Regions from separate parts of the Microbacterium galbum genome, predicted to be linked through region 2. Evidence: predicted binding sites of a transcription regulator. Region 2 holds the regulator's gene; each other region holds the start of a gene.

Region 1 (4,949 bases), on a different contig from region 2:
CGTCGCGCTCGACAAGCCCCTCTACGCGGTCAACCACCTCGTGGGCCACATCGCCGCCGACATCCTGGATGCCGAGGCGGGGGAGCTCGAGTACCCCACGGTCGCCCTGCTCGTCAGCGGAGGGCACACCTCGCTCCTGCTGGTCCGCGACCTCACGAGCGACGTCGAGCTGCTCGGCGAGACCATGGACGACGCTGCGGGCGAGGCATTCGACAAGGTCGCGCGGCTGCTGAAGCTGCCCTACCCCGGGGGGCCCGAGATCGACCGCGCGGCGGCGAGCGGCGACCCCACGGCGATCCGCTTCCCGCGGGGGCTCTCACGCGCTTCCGACATGGCATCCCACCGCTACGACTTCTCGTTCTCGGGGCTCAAGACCGCGGTCGCCCGCTGGGTCGAGCAGCACGAGGCGACCGGTGAACCGGTGCCGGTCGCCGATGTCGCGGCATCCTTCCGCGAGGCCGTCGTCGACGTTCTCGTCACCAAGGCCCTCGACGCGTGCGCGCGGTACGGCGTGCCCCGACTGCTGCTGGGCGGAGGCGTGATCGCGAACAAGCGCCTGCGCGACGTCGCCCTCGAGCGCGCGGCGGCGGCGGGGGTCGCTGTGCGCATTCCGCCGCTGCGGTTGTGCACCGACAACGGCGCGATGATCGCCGCCCTCGCCGCGGAGCTCATCGCCTCGGGTCGGCGCCCGTCGACCCTCGCCTTCGGAGCCGACTCCACCCTTCCCGTCACCGAGATCCAGGTCGCCGAAGACCCGGATGCCCCCGCTCCGGATGCCGAGACCCGGTCGCCGTGACGGATCAGACCCCGCCCACGCGCCGTGCGCGCAAGGAGACCCCCGAGTCGGCCGCGGCGCCCATCGACCCGCGTCGGCCGTGGATGGTGCCCGCGGGCGAGCGCCCGGAGATCGCGGATGACGACCCCGAACGCCTCCCCACCGCGCAGCTGGAGATGGCGGCCTTCGGCGACCACCTGATCCCGTACGTCCCGCCCGCGCCGAAACCCCCGCCCTCGCTGGCGCCGTGGGCGCTCGCCGTGGCGATCCTCGCGCTGGTCGCCGCCCTCATCACCGGGTGGCTGCTTCCCCTGGGCGTGATCGGGGCGATCCTCGCCATCCTGTCGCTAAGACGCGCGCACGACAGCCGGCGCGTGGCCGTGTGGGCGTTGTCCCTGTCGTTGCTGGCCGTCGTGTTCAGCGCAGGGTGGTTGATCTGGGGTTTCTCGCAGCTCGCCGTGCGCTGAGGCGCGGGAGCCCGGCGGGCGTCAGACGCGGTCGGCCAGCAGAGCCAGGCGCGTCGACCCCACGCGGGTGAGCAGCAGGGTCGCCGCTTCGTCTCCGCGGAGCGAGAGCTTCCGGCGGAGCGCCGCCGGGTCGACGTCGACGCCGCGCTTCTTGATCTCGAGCGTGCCGATCCCGCGCGCCCGCAACGCCTGTCCGAGCTTCTTCGGGTCGGCGGGCAGGTGCTCGCGCACCCGGAACGACTGCACGAACGGACTCGTCAGCGGTGCGTCGGAGGTGAGGTAGGCGATCTGTGGCGAGAGCATCCCCGCCTCGAGTGCTCGCGCGACCTCGCCGATGAGCCGGGCGCGGATGACCGCGCCGTCGGGCTCGTGCACGAAGGCGCCCAGGTCCCGCGGCTCGGCGTCGGGGCTGTCCGCCGGAGCCGTGAGCTCCCACGCGTCGGTGCCGCGCACCACGAGCGCGGCGCGTCGCACGTTCTCGCGCGCGAGCGCCCCCGCCCAGAGGACGAGCTCGATGGTCGAGCCGTCGGCGCTGATCCACTGGGCCTCGACGTCGTCGGGGATCCGCGCGCGATCGAAGCCGGGGCCGAGCTTGACCCCGCCCGGGGTGCTCCGCAGCAGCTCGAACACCCAGTCCAGCGACGGCGACCATTCGCCGGAGGCGACCTGCCGCGTCTCGGAGTGGCCCGCCGTGCGGCGTGCAGGGTCGAGCCACACGGCATCCGTCCCCGTCAGGTCGACCTCTTCGGCGCGCGCGTGCGCCACCGTCGCGGCATCGCCGAACGGGGCGAGGTTGTACGCCGCGATGGCGGCGGTCACCTCGTCGGCGTCGACCGCGTGCACCCGGATGCCGAGTCCCGCCAGCCCGAGCGCGTCACCGCCGATACCGCAGCCGAGGTCGGCGACGCTCGACACGCCCGCGGCGCGGAAGCGGCCCGCGTGACGCGCGGCGATCGGAAGGCGCGTGGCCTGTTCGAGCCCCGCGCGGGTGAAGAGCATGCGGTCGGCGAACGCGCCGAACTTCGCGGTCGCGCGGACGCGGAGCCGGGCCTGGCCGACGACCGCCGACACGAGGTCGGGGGAGTGCCCGGCCGCCCGCAGCCGCGACACCGCGCGGGCGGCCTCGTCGGTCGAGCCGATGGGGCCGAGCTCGTCGAGCAGGCGCAGGCCGTCGGGCGTGAGCAGGGCGGTCAGCTCGCTGGTATCCACCGATTCAGCCTAGGCGGGGGAGTGTGCTGGCACTCGCGTTGCGTGAGTGCCAGCGCTTCTCTACACTCGGATTAGCACTCTCCCCGCGTGAGTGCTGACAAGTCTTCTGTAACGAGAAAGAAGAGGTAGACCGTGTCGGTTTCCATCAAGCCGCTCGAGGACCGCATCGTCATCAAGCAGGTCGAGGCTGAGCAGACCACCGCGAGTGGTCTCGTCATCCCCGACACCGCCAAGGAGAAGCCGCAGGAGGGCGAAGTCGTCGCCGTCGGCCCCGGCCGTATCGACGACAACGGCAACCGTGTCCCCCTCGACGTCGCCGTCGGCGACCGCGTGCTCTACAGCAAGTACGGCGGCACCGAGGTCAAGTTCGGCGCCGAGGAGTACCTCGTGCTCTCGGCTCGCGACGTCCTGGCGGTCGTCGTCCGCTGATCGCGTGACTCGATCGAAGGCCCCGGGTGCTCGGCATCCGGGGCCTTCGTCGTTCCCGGGGGAGGGCGGGGGGCGCGCGTCGTCCCCGGGGGTCGATGGACGATGCGGAGCGCTCGCCACGCGATGGCAGGAATGCGCGGGTGCGCGACCGTCGCCGCCTCGGGGGCGCGCGTAGGCTGTATCGGTGACCCCCGCTCCCTCCGCTCTGACCGGCGGGAGCACCCGCGGCGCCCTGTACGCACTTGGCGCCTACCTGCTGTGGGGCGTGCTGCCCATCTACTTCCTGCAGCTGAAGCCGACCGGCCCGTTCGAGGTGGTGGCCTGGCGCATCCTCCTCGCGTTCGTCTTCTGCCTGCTGCTTCTCACCGTGCTGCGCGCGTGGCGCCCGTTCCTCGCGATCGTGCGGCAACCGCGGCTGATGCTGTTGACCGCGGTCGCCGGTGTGCTTATCTACGTCAACTGGCAGACCTACCTCTTCGGTGCCCTCACGGGGCACGTCATCGAGACGAGTCTCGGCTACTTCATCAACCCCATCGTGACCGTGCTGCTGGGTGTCGTCGTGCTGCGCGAGCGTTTGCGGCTCCTGCCGTGGATCGCGGTGGGCATCGCCGTGGCCGCGGTCCTGGTGATCGTCGTGGGATACGGCGCCTTCCCGTGGATCGCGCTGACCCTCGCCTTCTCGTTCGGCTTTTACGGACTGGTGAAGAAGCAGATCGGTCCCGCGGTGGATGCCGTGAGCGGGCTGACCCTCGAATCGATGTGGTTGCTGCCGGTCGCCGTCATCCAGCTGATCTTCGTGGCGAACCTGACGGGGATCACGCTGGGCACGGCCGGGGTGCTGCACACCGTTCTCCTTTTGCTCGCCGGCGCGGTCACGGCCGTACCGCTGCTGCTGTTCGCATCCGGTGCCCGGCGCGTCCCCCTCACGGTGATCGGCCTGCTGCAGTTCGTCGCGCCGATCATCCAGTTCATCATCGGCGTATGGGTGCTCCACGAGCCCATGACGCTCGAACGGTGGGTGGGGTTCGCGCTCGTGTGGGTCGCGCTGGTCATGTTGAGCGTCGACTCGATCGTGGCTGCGCGGCGCCACCGGCGCGTGGTGGACGACGTCGCCGAACCGGTCTGATCCCCTCGTCCGACCCGCCGTCGCGTCCTCCGTTCGGTCGACAGACAATGTCGGCGGCGGGTGGGACGATGAGGGCGCGGAAGATGTCGTTCCGCGTTCGTCCTGCCCGATCCGGCCGTTTCTTCGTTCCGGGTCCGGCGACCCGTGCTCCTTCGGGGTCGCCGTCAAGACGCGGGCTGAACCGTTATGCGGCCGTGACCGCTTCGACGCACATCGTTAACGAACGGCAACACGCGGAAAATGCGCTGCCGATTAGGTTTAGGACACCAGGTGGCCCATAGGGTCGCCCAACGTTCATTCACAGCAAGGAGCACTATGAACGTCATTTCGCGCACGCGCGGCGCCAAAATCCTCGGCGGCATCGCCCTGGTCGGCGCCAGCGCGCTCGTCCTCGCCGGATGCTCCGGTGGCGGCAACGATGCCGCTGCACCGAGTGCATCGTCGGGCGGCGGCGGCGCCGTGTCCGAGGCCGACGGCACGTTCAGCGTCGGCACGATCCTGCCCGCCACGGGTAACCTCGCCTTCCTCGGCCCGCCCGAGGTCGCCGGTGTGAAGCTGGCCATCAAAGACATCGAGGCCACGGGAGACGCATTCCCGTTCAAGACCACGCTGACCGAGCGCGACTCGGGCGACACCACGACCGACATCGCGACCCAGTCGGCGTCCGAGCTCGTCAGCGCCGGAGCCGACGTCGTCATCGGTGCCGCGTCGTCGGGTGTCTCGTTCACCTTCATCGACCAGCTGGTCAACGCGGGCATCGTCCAGATCTCGCCGGCCAACACCTCGCCCGACTTCACCACCTACGCCGACGACGGGTACTACTGGCGTACCGCGCCCTCCGACGTGCTGCAGGGCCGCGTGCTCGGCAACCTGATGGTCGGCGACGGTGCCGCCAACGTGGGCATCATCTACATCAACGACCCCTACGGCACCGGCCTGAAGG
Region 2 (4,949 bases):
GCGGCTACTGCGACTTCAACACCTACACGGCGAGCGAGCTCCGCGGAGCGCGGCAGGACGACTTCGCCGACACCCTGGCCACCGAGGTGCGCCTGGCGGGCGCAGTGATGGATGCCGCGGGCGGTCGGCGCGCGGCATCCACGGTGTTCTTCGGGGGAGGGACGCCGACGCTGCTGCCGCCGGGTGACCTCGCCCGCATGCTCGACGCGGTCCGCGACGAGTTCGGTATCGCGGAGGGCGCCGAGGTGACCGTGGAGGCGAACCCCGACACCGTGGACGACGCGGTCGCCGACACCCTCGCCGCCGCCGGGGTGACGCGCCTGTCGATCGGCATGCAGTCGGCCCGGCCCCACGTGCTCGCGGCGCTCGACCGCACCCACGATCCGCTGAACGTCGCCACCGCGGTCGCGGCCGCGCGCCGCGCCGGTCTCGACGTCTCCGTCGACCTGATCTACGGCGCGCCGGGGGAGTCGCTCGACGACTGGCGCGCCTCGCTCGAGGCGGCGACCGCTCTCGAACCCGACCACGTGTCGGCGTACGCGCTCATCGTCGAGGACGGGACGAAGCTCGCGCGGCAGATCCGCTCCGGCGCCGTCGCGACGCCGGACGACGACCTGCAGGCCGACATGTACGAGCTCGCCGACGATCTGCTCGCCGCCGCGGGCTACGACTGGTACGAGGTGTCGAACTGGTCGCGGGGCGTCGCGCACCGTTCGCGCCACAACCTCGCGTACTGGCGCGGCACCGACTGGTGGGGCTTCGGTCCGGGCGCGCACAGCCATGTCGCGGGGCTGCGCTGGTGGAACGTGAAGCATCCCGCCGCGTACGCCCAGCGGCTCGCCGCCGCCGAATCGCCCGCCGCGGCGCGAGAGCGTCCCGACGAGACGGCGCGTCGGCTCGAGTCGGTGCTCCTGCGCAGCCGCATCCGCGAAGGGCTCGCGGTGTCGGAGATCCTCGGCGAGGGGCGCAAGGCCGTGGCATCCCTCATCGCCGACGGGCTCATCGAGGGCCCGGATGCCGTGCGCGGGCGCATCGTGCTGACCCGTCGCGGACGCTTGCTGGCGGATGCCGTGGTGCGCGCGCTGACGGCCTGACCCGGGGACGCCTCTGCTGCCCACGGGCTGAATCGTCGGGCGTGACGATGCCCGCGGCCCGTTGGCGCGTCGGTGCTTCGTGCAAACGCCCGGCGAGGCGTAAACGCCCTGTCCGGGGGTCCGCCGCTCGGAGCGGCGTTCACACGCACGCCGCGCCGCCTGACAGCGACGCCGCCGACCTCCGCGAGCCGCTCGACGCACGGGCGGGGCGATCGTCGTAGAATTGGCACTCAGTCGAGTCGAGTGCCAAACGGGAGGAGCAGCCATGGTGTCGGAACGCGGCCTCCAGGTCTTGCGCGCGATCGTCCAGGACTACGTCGACACGCGCGAGCCCGTCGGCAGCAAGGCCATCGTCGACCGCCATGCCTTCGGGGTGTCGGCGGCGACCATCCGCAACGACATGGCCCTTCTCGAGGACGAAGACCTCATCGTCGCGCCGCACACGTCGTCGGGACGCGTCCCGACCGACAAGGGCTACCGCGTCTTCGTCGACCACCTCGCCGAGCTCCGCCCGCTGTCGAGCGCGCAGCGCAGCGCCATCACCTCCTTCCTCGATGAGGCGGGCGACCTCGACGACCTCCTCGCACGCACGGTACGGGCGCTGACGCAGCTGACCGGCCAGGTCGCGATCGTGCAGTACCCCTCGTTCGCTCGCGCCAACGTCACGCACGTCGAACTCGTCGCCCTCGGCGGGCCCCGGGTTCTCGTCATCCTGGTCACCGACACCGGTCGGGTGTCGCAGCGCATCGCGCTCGTGCCCGCCGAGCCCGGCGAGAGCGACATCGCCCTGCTGCGCGCGCGCGTGGGCGCGGTGCTCGTCGGACACAGCGTCGCCGAGAGCTCCCAGCGCGTCTTCGAGGCCCTCACTGCCGGCCCGCGCCCCGGGGTCGTGCTCGACGCGATCGCCGACGCGGTCCTGCGCGTGGTCGGGGAGGAGCTCGAGGCCTTCCGTCAGGACCGTCTCGTCATGGCCGGCGCCGCGACCCTCGCCAAGCGCGAGCAGGACTTCCGCGGCAGTATCTACCCGCTCCTCGAAGCGATCGAGGAGCAGGTGACCCTGCTGCGCCTGATGAGCGAGATGGTCGCCGACGAGAAGGGACTGTCGGCGAGTATCGGGCGCGAGAACGAGCCTTTCGGCCTCGTCGAGGCCTCCGTGCTCGCGAGCCGGTACGACGGCTCCACCGGCGGGGCCCGCGTGGGTCTGCTCGGGCCGACCCGCATGGACTACTCCTCCAACCTCGCGGCGGTCCGCGCCGTCGCGCACTATCTGACCCGGATGCTCGAAGACGACGACAGCTCGCGCTGACGTCTCGCGCCGCGAGCACTCCCCACGAGAACGACCCCGCGCGAGCGGGCAGGAAGGCGATTGTGGCTGACCACTACGAGGTCCTGGGCGTCGAACGCGACGCCAGCCCGGAAGACATCAAGAAGGCCTACCGGCGTCTCGCGCGCCAGCTGCACCCCGATGTGAATCCCGGCGAGGACGCGTCCGAGAAGTTCAAACTCGTGACACACGCCTACGACGTGCTGAGCGATCCCGAGCAGCGCCGCCGCTACGACATGGGCGGCGACCAGAGCCCGTTCGGGGGCGGGGGAGCGGCCGGGTTCGGCGGTTTCAGCGACATCTTCGAGACGTTCTTCGGCGGCGCGCAGGGCGGCGGCGGAGGCCGCGGCCCGCGACCGCGGTCACGCCGGGAGCGCGGCCAGGACGCCCTCGTGCGCGTCACGCTGCAGCTCGGCGACGTCGTCTTCGGTACGCACCGCGACCTCGAGGTCGACACGGCGGTCCTCTGCGAGACGTGCCAGGGAGCGTGCACGCAGCCCGGTACCAGCGAGGTCACCTGCGACATCTGCCACGGTTCCGGTCACGTGCAGCGCACCGTGCGGAGCCTCCTCGGCAACGTCGTCACCAGCCAGCCCTGCACCGTGTGCCACGGTCACGGCACGACCATCCCCTACCCCTGCGGCACCTGCCAGGGTCAGGGCCGGGTGCGCGCGCGCCGCACGGTGTCGGTCGACATCCCCGCGGGCGTCGAGTCGGGCCTGCGCCTGCAGCTCCCCGGCTCGGGCGAGGTGGGCCCGGCCGGAGGCCCCAACGGCGACCTGTACCTGGAGATCACCGTGGAGGCGCACGACGCATTCAGTCGCGAGGGTGACGACCTCGTCGCCACCCTCGAGGTGTCGATGCCCGACGCCATCCTCGGCGCCACCACGACGATCGAGTCGCTCGACGGCTCCGTCGACCTCGAGGTGCGCCCGGGCGTGCAGTCGGGCGACGTGCTGACGATCAAGGGCCGCGGCATCACGCCCCTGCGGGGCAGCCAGCGCGGTGACCTGAAGGTCGGTGTGCACGTGGTGACCCCCACGCGCCTCGACCACAAGGAGCGGGCTCTCATCGAGGAGTTCGCCAAGCGCACCAAGGATCCGGGGCCCCGCCTGGCCGAGCACCAGCAGGGCATGTTCAGCAAATTCCGCGATCGCTTCCGCCACTGAGCATGGCGCTGCACTTCGTCACCGACGACGCCACCGACGCACAGCCGGGGGATGCCGTGACCCTCACCGGGTCGGAGGCGCATCACGCCGCGAGCGTGCGGCGCGTGCGGGTCGACGAGGCGGTCACGCTCGGCGACGGACGCGGCGTGTGGCTCTCGGGAGTCGTGACCGCTCTCGGCCCCAAGCAGGTCGACGTGCGGGTCACGGGCCGCGAGGAGGTCGCGGCGTCGGTCCCGCGGTTCGTGCTCGTGCAGGCATTGGCGAAAGGCGACCGCGACGAGCTGGCCGTCCAGGCGGCGACCGAGCTCGGCGTCGATGAGATCGTCCCGTGGCAGGCGGCGCGCAGCGTCTCGCGCTGGGATGCCAAGGCCGACAAGGGGCTCGCGCGCTGGCGGACGATCGTCCGCGAGGCTGCGAAGCAGGCGCACCGCGCGTGGGTGCCCGAGGTCGAGGGCGTGGCCCGGACGGCCGACCTCGTCGCCCGTGCCGGTGCCTCTGTCGTCCTCGTGCTCGAGCCGACGGCATCCGTCCGCCTCACCGAGGTGGCCGCGGAGGCATCGGACGGTCGCGACGTGGTGCTCGTGGTGGGCCCGGAGGGCGGGATCGCCCCGGAGGAGCTGTCGGCGCTCGAAGACGCCGGCGCCCGCCTCGTGCGGCTGGGCGACACCGTGCTGCGGACCTCCACCGCCGGGGCCGCGGCCATCTCGGTGCTGTCGGCGGCGCACGGGCGCTGGTGAGCCGGGCCGTGCCGGGCGCTTCTCGCATCCGGCGCGGATACGGCAGATCGGGGCGTCGATTCTCCGCCCCGAGCGGCCGGATCCGCCCCGATCCGGGTCGGTGAGCGCCGAGAGGGCGTCGGCGAAACGGCCGAGCCCCGGTGTCGGAGGCCCTCACTAGACTGGATGCCATGAGCGAACCGTCGATCTTCACGCGCATCCTGCAGGGCGAGATCCCTGCCGAGATCGTGGCCGAGACCGAGAACGCCTTCGCGATCCGCGACATCGCCCCTCAGGCGCCGGTGCACCTGCTCGTCATCGCCAAGACGCAGCAGTATCGCAACGTCGTCGAGCTCGCGGCCGGCGACCCGGAGCTGCTGACCGAGGTGATCGGTCTCGCGAACAGCGTCGCCGCCGAGCACGCCGACGGCGATTTCCGTCTGATCTTCAACACCGGCGAGGGTGCCGGACAGACCGTCTTCCATGTGCACGCCCACGTTCTCGCGGGCGGCCTGAACGAAAAGAGCCTGGGTGGCTGATTCCCCCGAAGAGACCGTCTCCGAGCAGATCGCCGTCGACGGCGTGGCCATGGTGCAGCTGCTCGGTCCGCAGGACCGTCTCCTGCGCGTCGTCGAGAAGGAGCATC
Region 3 (4,949 bases), on a different contig from region 2:
CGCAGCACGACCCCGGCGCGGTGAGCGGCGGCTGGGCGCGCGTGCCGCTGCGGCGCCCGCGTTCTTCCACGGGAGGCTGAGCCCGTCGAAGCCTCCGGTCCCTTCGACAGGCTCACGGACCTCCCGCCACAGGAGGCTGAGCCTGTCGAAGCCCCCGCGGTCGAGAGGACCGATCGGTCAGGCGGCCGTCTCGAAGCCCTCGCGCTGGGTGTTCTCGTCGGCGACCCGCACGCCCCAGCGGTAGGCGAGCTTTCCGCCGAGCCAGCCCGAGACGCTCAGCCCGGCGGAGGCCATGACGCTGAGCCCGAAGGCCACGACCGGGACCCGCGCGAGATCCAACGCCCGCACGACGAGGCTGGTCGAGAACAGCGCCATCGCGGTGACGTTGATCACCAGATGAGCGACGGCCGTCCGCCGAGCCGGCGTTCCGCGCGGAATGCGCGACATGTCGAGCAGGCCGAGCACCGACGCCCCCACTGCCCCGCCGAGACCGATCGCGATGAGCCAGCGCGAGCCCTTCGCGAACGCCCGGGGATCGTCGGCGGCGAGAGCCAGCAGGTCGAAAACGAGGCTCGACGACCACGCCCCGATCGGCACGGTCACCGCGACCGGATGGAACGGGTGCCCGTACGGCCCCGCCACGATCGACCGCGGCACCTTGGCCGCGCGCATCGCGGGAAAGCTCGCTCCGCTCCGCGGCGCCGAGACCGTCGAGGGCCCCGGCGCCGCGGCATCCATCCCGTTCATTCCTTGTGCAGCGCGTCCTGCGCGCGCCCGGCGAGCTTCTCGACCGTGTTCGGCAGCTCGGTCGTGCCGTAGAACCGCACGTCGGGCTTGGTGGGCGGGGGCATCGGCACGCCCGCGGGGGGCTCGGGGAGGTAGGTGAACTCGCCCTTGCCGTCGGGCGTCGGCCCCGAGGCCCAGGTGCCGTCACCGGCCTGCGCACCGTTGCTGAAGTTGATGTATTGGTACGACACGTCGCGATCCTCCTTGTCGAGGGGGAAGTTGCTCGGCACGGGCATCTGCTCGTAGCCCTCGGCCTGCAGCTCGGCGGCCGCGGCGGCCCACTGGTTCTGGTGCATCGTGTCGCGGGCGAGGAGGAACGCGAGCAGGTCCTTCACGCCGTGGTCATCGGTCTGGTGATACAGCCGCGCGACCTGGACGCGCCCCTGCATCTCGGCGTTCGCGTTGGCGGTGAAGTCGGCGAGCAGATTGCCGCTCGCGGTGATGAAGCTGCCCTGCCACGGGTTGCCGTTCGCGTCGACGGGGCGGGCACCAGCGCCCGCGACGATCCCGTGCTGGATGTCGGTGCCGCCGATCACGGCGGCGACGGTCGGGTCGTCCTGCACGGCCTCCTCGGTGATGCCGAGCGGCGACTTCTCCAGCAGCTGCGCGATCATGATCGCGAGCATCTCGACGTGACCCATCTCTTCGGCACCGATACCGAACACGAGGTCGCGGTACTTGCCGGGCATGTGCATGTTCCACGCCTGGAACTGGTACTGCATCGCGACCGAGATCTCGCCGTACTGGCCGCCGAGCACCTCCTGGAGCTTGCGGGCGTAGACGGCGTCGGGCTTGTCGGGGGTGGCGCTGTGCTGGAGTTCTTGTCGGTGGAAGTACATGTCTCTCCTCGTCGTCGGGACGCCGACCGGGGGGCTCGGCATCGACGGCCACGAAACGCTTCCTCGCAGGGGTCCGGCACGGGGGTTGCGGGCGCGGTCGACGCGGGCCACAATCGCGCGCCCGACCTCTTGGCACTCTCGACCCGAGAGTGCTAATCTTCTGCCGAGTTGAGCGAGCATGACTCAACTTCTGGAGCCCCGGATGCCACGTCCGGACTGATCGAAAAGGAGAACGACCATGGCCACCTACGACCCCTTCCGCGACCTCGACCGCCTCGCGTCGACGCTCCTCGACGCCCGCCGCGGCGGTGGTCCGCGCCGGATGCCGATGGACCTGTACCGCGACGGCGATCACTACGTCCTCGCGGCCGACCTGCCCGGTGTCGACCCCGGGTCGGTCGACATCGACGTCGACGGCCAGCTGCTGACGATCCGCGCCGAGCGCACCCTCGGTTCGGGCGAGGGCGTGAAGTGGATCACCCGCGAACGCGAGACGGCATCCTTCGTCCGACAGCTCAACCTCGGGCAGGGCATCGACACCGAGCGCATCAGCGCCGCCTACCGCAACGGCGTGCTCTCGGTCACGATCCCCGTCAGCGAGAAGGCGAAGCCGCGGCGCATCGCCGTGTCGACCGACGACGGCGAGGGCGTGATCGAAGCGCACGAGAGCACGCCGCAGCCCATCGAGCAGTGATCACCACCGAGCGAGGGAGCGGTCCCATCCACCCGCTCCCTCGCCCGGGCGCCTCCGCTTGTCAAGGGTCTCGAACAACCGCCGCTCCCTGACGCACAGTGCCTGGGTGCCGCCGACTCTGTCCTCGCCCCCGCCCGCTGCGCCCGTCGACGACGTCGAGGCCCGGCTGGTGCCGTTCGACGCCCGCGGACCCGTGAGCGCCGCGGTTCTGCGTCACCTCGTGGACGGTGTCGCCACCGGGCACACGGCACTCGCCGACGCGGCGGTCTCCACGACCGCCGACATCGCGTGCGACGACGATCTCCAGCTCGCGCTCTTCGCGCTGTACGCCTCGTCGTACGGATCGATCGCGGCGTTTCGTGCCGAGCTCGAGTGGGATCCCGCGCTCGTCGCCACCCGACGCGTCATCGAGACGGCCTTCGAGGCCTCGCTGCGCGAGAGCATCGCCGTCCCGCAACCACCCGCGCCCACCGCGGATGCCGTGGCCCGCGACCTCTTCGCCCTGACCGGCGCCGAGGGCGGCCCCAGCCTCTCGCGTCACCTGGCGCGCAAGGCCACGCTCGAGCAGGCGCACGAGTTCCTCGTGCACCGCACGGTGTACACGCTGCGCGAGGCCGACCCCCATTCCTGGGCCATCCCCCGCCTGACCGGCCGCCCCAAGGCCGCCCTCGTCGAGATCCAGTCCGACGAGTACGGCGCCGGTCGCCCCGACCGCGTTCACGCGACCCTGTTCGCACGGGCGGTCCGCGGCGCCGGACTCACCGACGCGTACGGCGCCTATGTCGATGACGTTCCCGCCGTCACCCTCGCGTCGCACAACACGATGTCGATGTTCGGACTCAACCGCCGCTTGCTCGGCGCGATCGTCGGTCACCTCGCCGCGTTCGAGATGACCTCCTCGATCCCCAACCGTCTCTATTCCGAGGGGCTGCGCCGGCTCGGCTTCGGCGACGATGTGTGCGGGTACTTCGACGAGCACGTCGAGGCCGACGCCGTGCACGAGCAGATCGCCGGACGCGACCTCGCCGGCGCCTTGGCCGAGGACCGGCCCGACCTGCTCCCCGACATCCTGTTCGGCGCGGCCGCGTGCCTCGAGGTCGACGACCGCGTCGGCCGACACATGCTGGACGCGTGGTCGCGGGGTGCGTCGTCGCTGCGCACGGAGGACGAACGATGACCGACGACCGCGTCACGATCACGGCCTACCCCGACGGTCCCCTCCTCGTCCGCGGTGACGCCCACCTCCTGACCAGCGAGGGGGCGGAGGTGCCCCGTACCCGCCGCACCGTCGCCCTGTGCCGCTGCGGACTGTCGACCATCAAGCCGCTCTGCGACGGAACCCACAAGGCGTCGGGTTTCCGCACCGAGGAGTGAGGCTCTCGCCCCGATGCGTCTCGACGCCGACGACGCGCTGCCGCTGCGACGGAGGGACGACGCCGGTCTCGACGAGCTCGCGGACGACCCTCACGACCTCGTGCGTCGGTCGGCCACGCCCTCACGCGCGCTGCGACGCGGGGTCGCGGACGCCCGCGACCATGCGTAGGCGGCCCGGCAGGAGAGGGGCCCACGCGCACGACGACGCCCCGACCACCGGGAGCGGTGACCGGGGCGTCGGGAGTGCGTCAGAGGTCTTCCGGAGCGAGATCGCCCTGACCCTCTTCGCCCAGTTCGACGACGCCCGGGTCCTCGCCCTGCGAGTCGGTACCGGTGGACTCGGGGTGGATGTCCTCGAGGGGGATGTCACTGTCGTCTGCCGGGATCTCGGCAGGGTCGGCGCCGGTCGCGGTGGCCGGGTTGATGTCGTCGGGATCGGCGCCCTCGTCGAGAGCGGTGGTGGCGTCCCACTCCGCCTGCGCCGGGTCGAGCGCGGGATCCGGCTCGATGGACGTGTCGCCGTCGCGCAGGGGCTGCACACCCGCGGTTCCCACGTCCGCGGCCGGCATGGTCGCGTCGGGGGTCGGGTCGATCGAAGCGTCGCTCATGAGGGGTCCTTCCGTCGGACGCGGGGGGCCGCCGGAATCAGCGGTGAACCCATCCAACGCGGGCCCCGCGCAACCGGCCCGCCCCTTGACAGCCTCTCGGCGCGCCCGTACCGGACGTCACGTCCGGCCCGCGCTCCGCTCCACCACCCCACCCCGGGCCGCGCCACGACGCGGCGGAAGGAAAGCCATGGGAGAGTTCCTCTCGGTGCGCTCACGCGGAATCGACGACGTCGAACGCGTGTGGCGCCAGTTCGTCCCCAGTGCCCGTCTCGAGCGGGTCGACCCCCGTACCGTGTCGTTCTCGTGGACCTCGGTCGAGCTCGCGCACTTCTCGGCGGTGTCGTATGAACTCGCGGCATCCGTCCATTCCTCGGTGCGCATGACCGACCAGATCATGGCGTGCCGCATGATCGCGGACGACGTGCGCATCGAGTCGGAGGGGCGCCCCGTCGACCCGCGGCGACCATGGGTGACCTCGGACGCCGGGGCGGACGCGCAATGGACGGGTTCGGCGCGGGTACGTGCCTTCGTGTTCGACCGCAGCGACGCCGAGCGCGTCGCACGCATCGCCTCGGGCGACGACCGACTCGTGCTGCGTCGGATCGATCCACAGGCGCGGGATCGCGACGCCGCGACCCAGTGGGAACG

What was found. The regulator HrcA, encoded in region 2, represses chaperone genes, less so after heat shock. The targets are predictions, from matches to a motif close to TTNGCACTCGNNNNNNNCGAGTGCNAA.
Region 1: groES (co-chaperone GroES) is a predicted target of HrcA. The motif match lies at 2,478-2,504, and genes of this name have one in related genera.
Region 3: RWH45_RS10980 (Hsp20/alpha crystallin family protein) is a predicted target of HrcA. The motif match lies at 1,755-1,781, and genes of this name have one in related genera.

Annotation. Positions count from the first base shown of each region.
Region 1 is NZ_JAWDIS010000001.1:741,890-746,838, reverse strand. It holds gene tsaD (tRNA (adenosine(37)-N6)-threonylcarbamoyltransferase complex transferase subunit TsaD) at 1-796, shown strand, start outside; gene RWH45_RS03515 (hypothetical protein) at 793-1,242, shown strand; gene RWH45_RS03510 (THUMP-like domain-containing protein) at 1,264-2,451, opposite strand; gene groES (co-chaperone GroES) at 2,584-2,880, shown strand; gene rarD (EamA family transporter RarD) at 3,065-4,006, shown strand; gene RWH45_RS03495 (ABC transporter substrate-binding protein) at 4,322-4,949, shown strand, end outside.
Region 2 is NZ_JAWDIS010000003.1:398,243-403,191, forward strand. It holds gene hemW (radical SAM family heme chaperone HemW) at 1-1,094, shown strand, start outside; gene hrcA (heat-inducible transcriptional repressor HrcA) at 1,360-2,400, shown strand; gene dnaJ (molecular chaperone DnaJ) at 2,463-3,587, shown strand; gene RWH45_RS14710 (16S rRNA (uracil(1498)-N(3))-methyltransferase) at 3,590-4,324, shown strand; gene RWH45_RS14715 (HIT domain-containing protein) at 4,495-4,842, shown strand; gene RWH45_RS14720 (PhoH family protein) at 4,892-4,949, shown strand, end outside.
Region 3 is NZ_JAWDIS010000002.1:382,268-387,216, forward strand. It holds gene RWH45_RS10965 (SDR family NAD(P)-dependent oxidoreductase) at 1-80, shown strand, start outside; gene RWH45_RS10970 (DUF2231 domain-containing protein) at 178-738, opposite strand; gene RWH45_RS10975 (manganese catalase) at 744-1,625, opposite strand; gene RWH45_RS10980 (Hsp20/alpha crystallin family protein) at 1,864-2,319, shown strand; gene RWH45_RS10985 (iron-containing redox enzyme family protein) at 2,426-3,496, shown strand; gene RWH45_RS10990 (CDGSH iron-sulfur domain-containing protein) at 3,493-3,693, shown strand; gene RWH45_RS10995 (hypothetical protein) at 3,707-3,862, shown strand; gene RWH45_RS11000 (sugar ABC transporter ATPase) at 3,942-4,301, opposite strand; gene RWH45_RS11005 (helix-turn-helix transcriptional regulator) at 4,489-4,949, shown strand, end outside.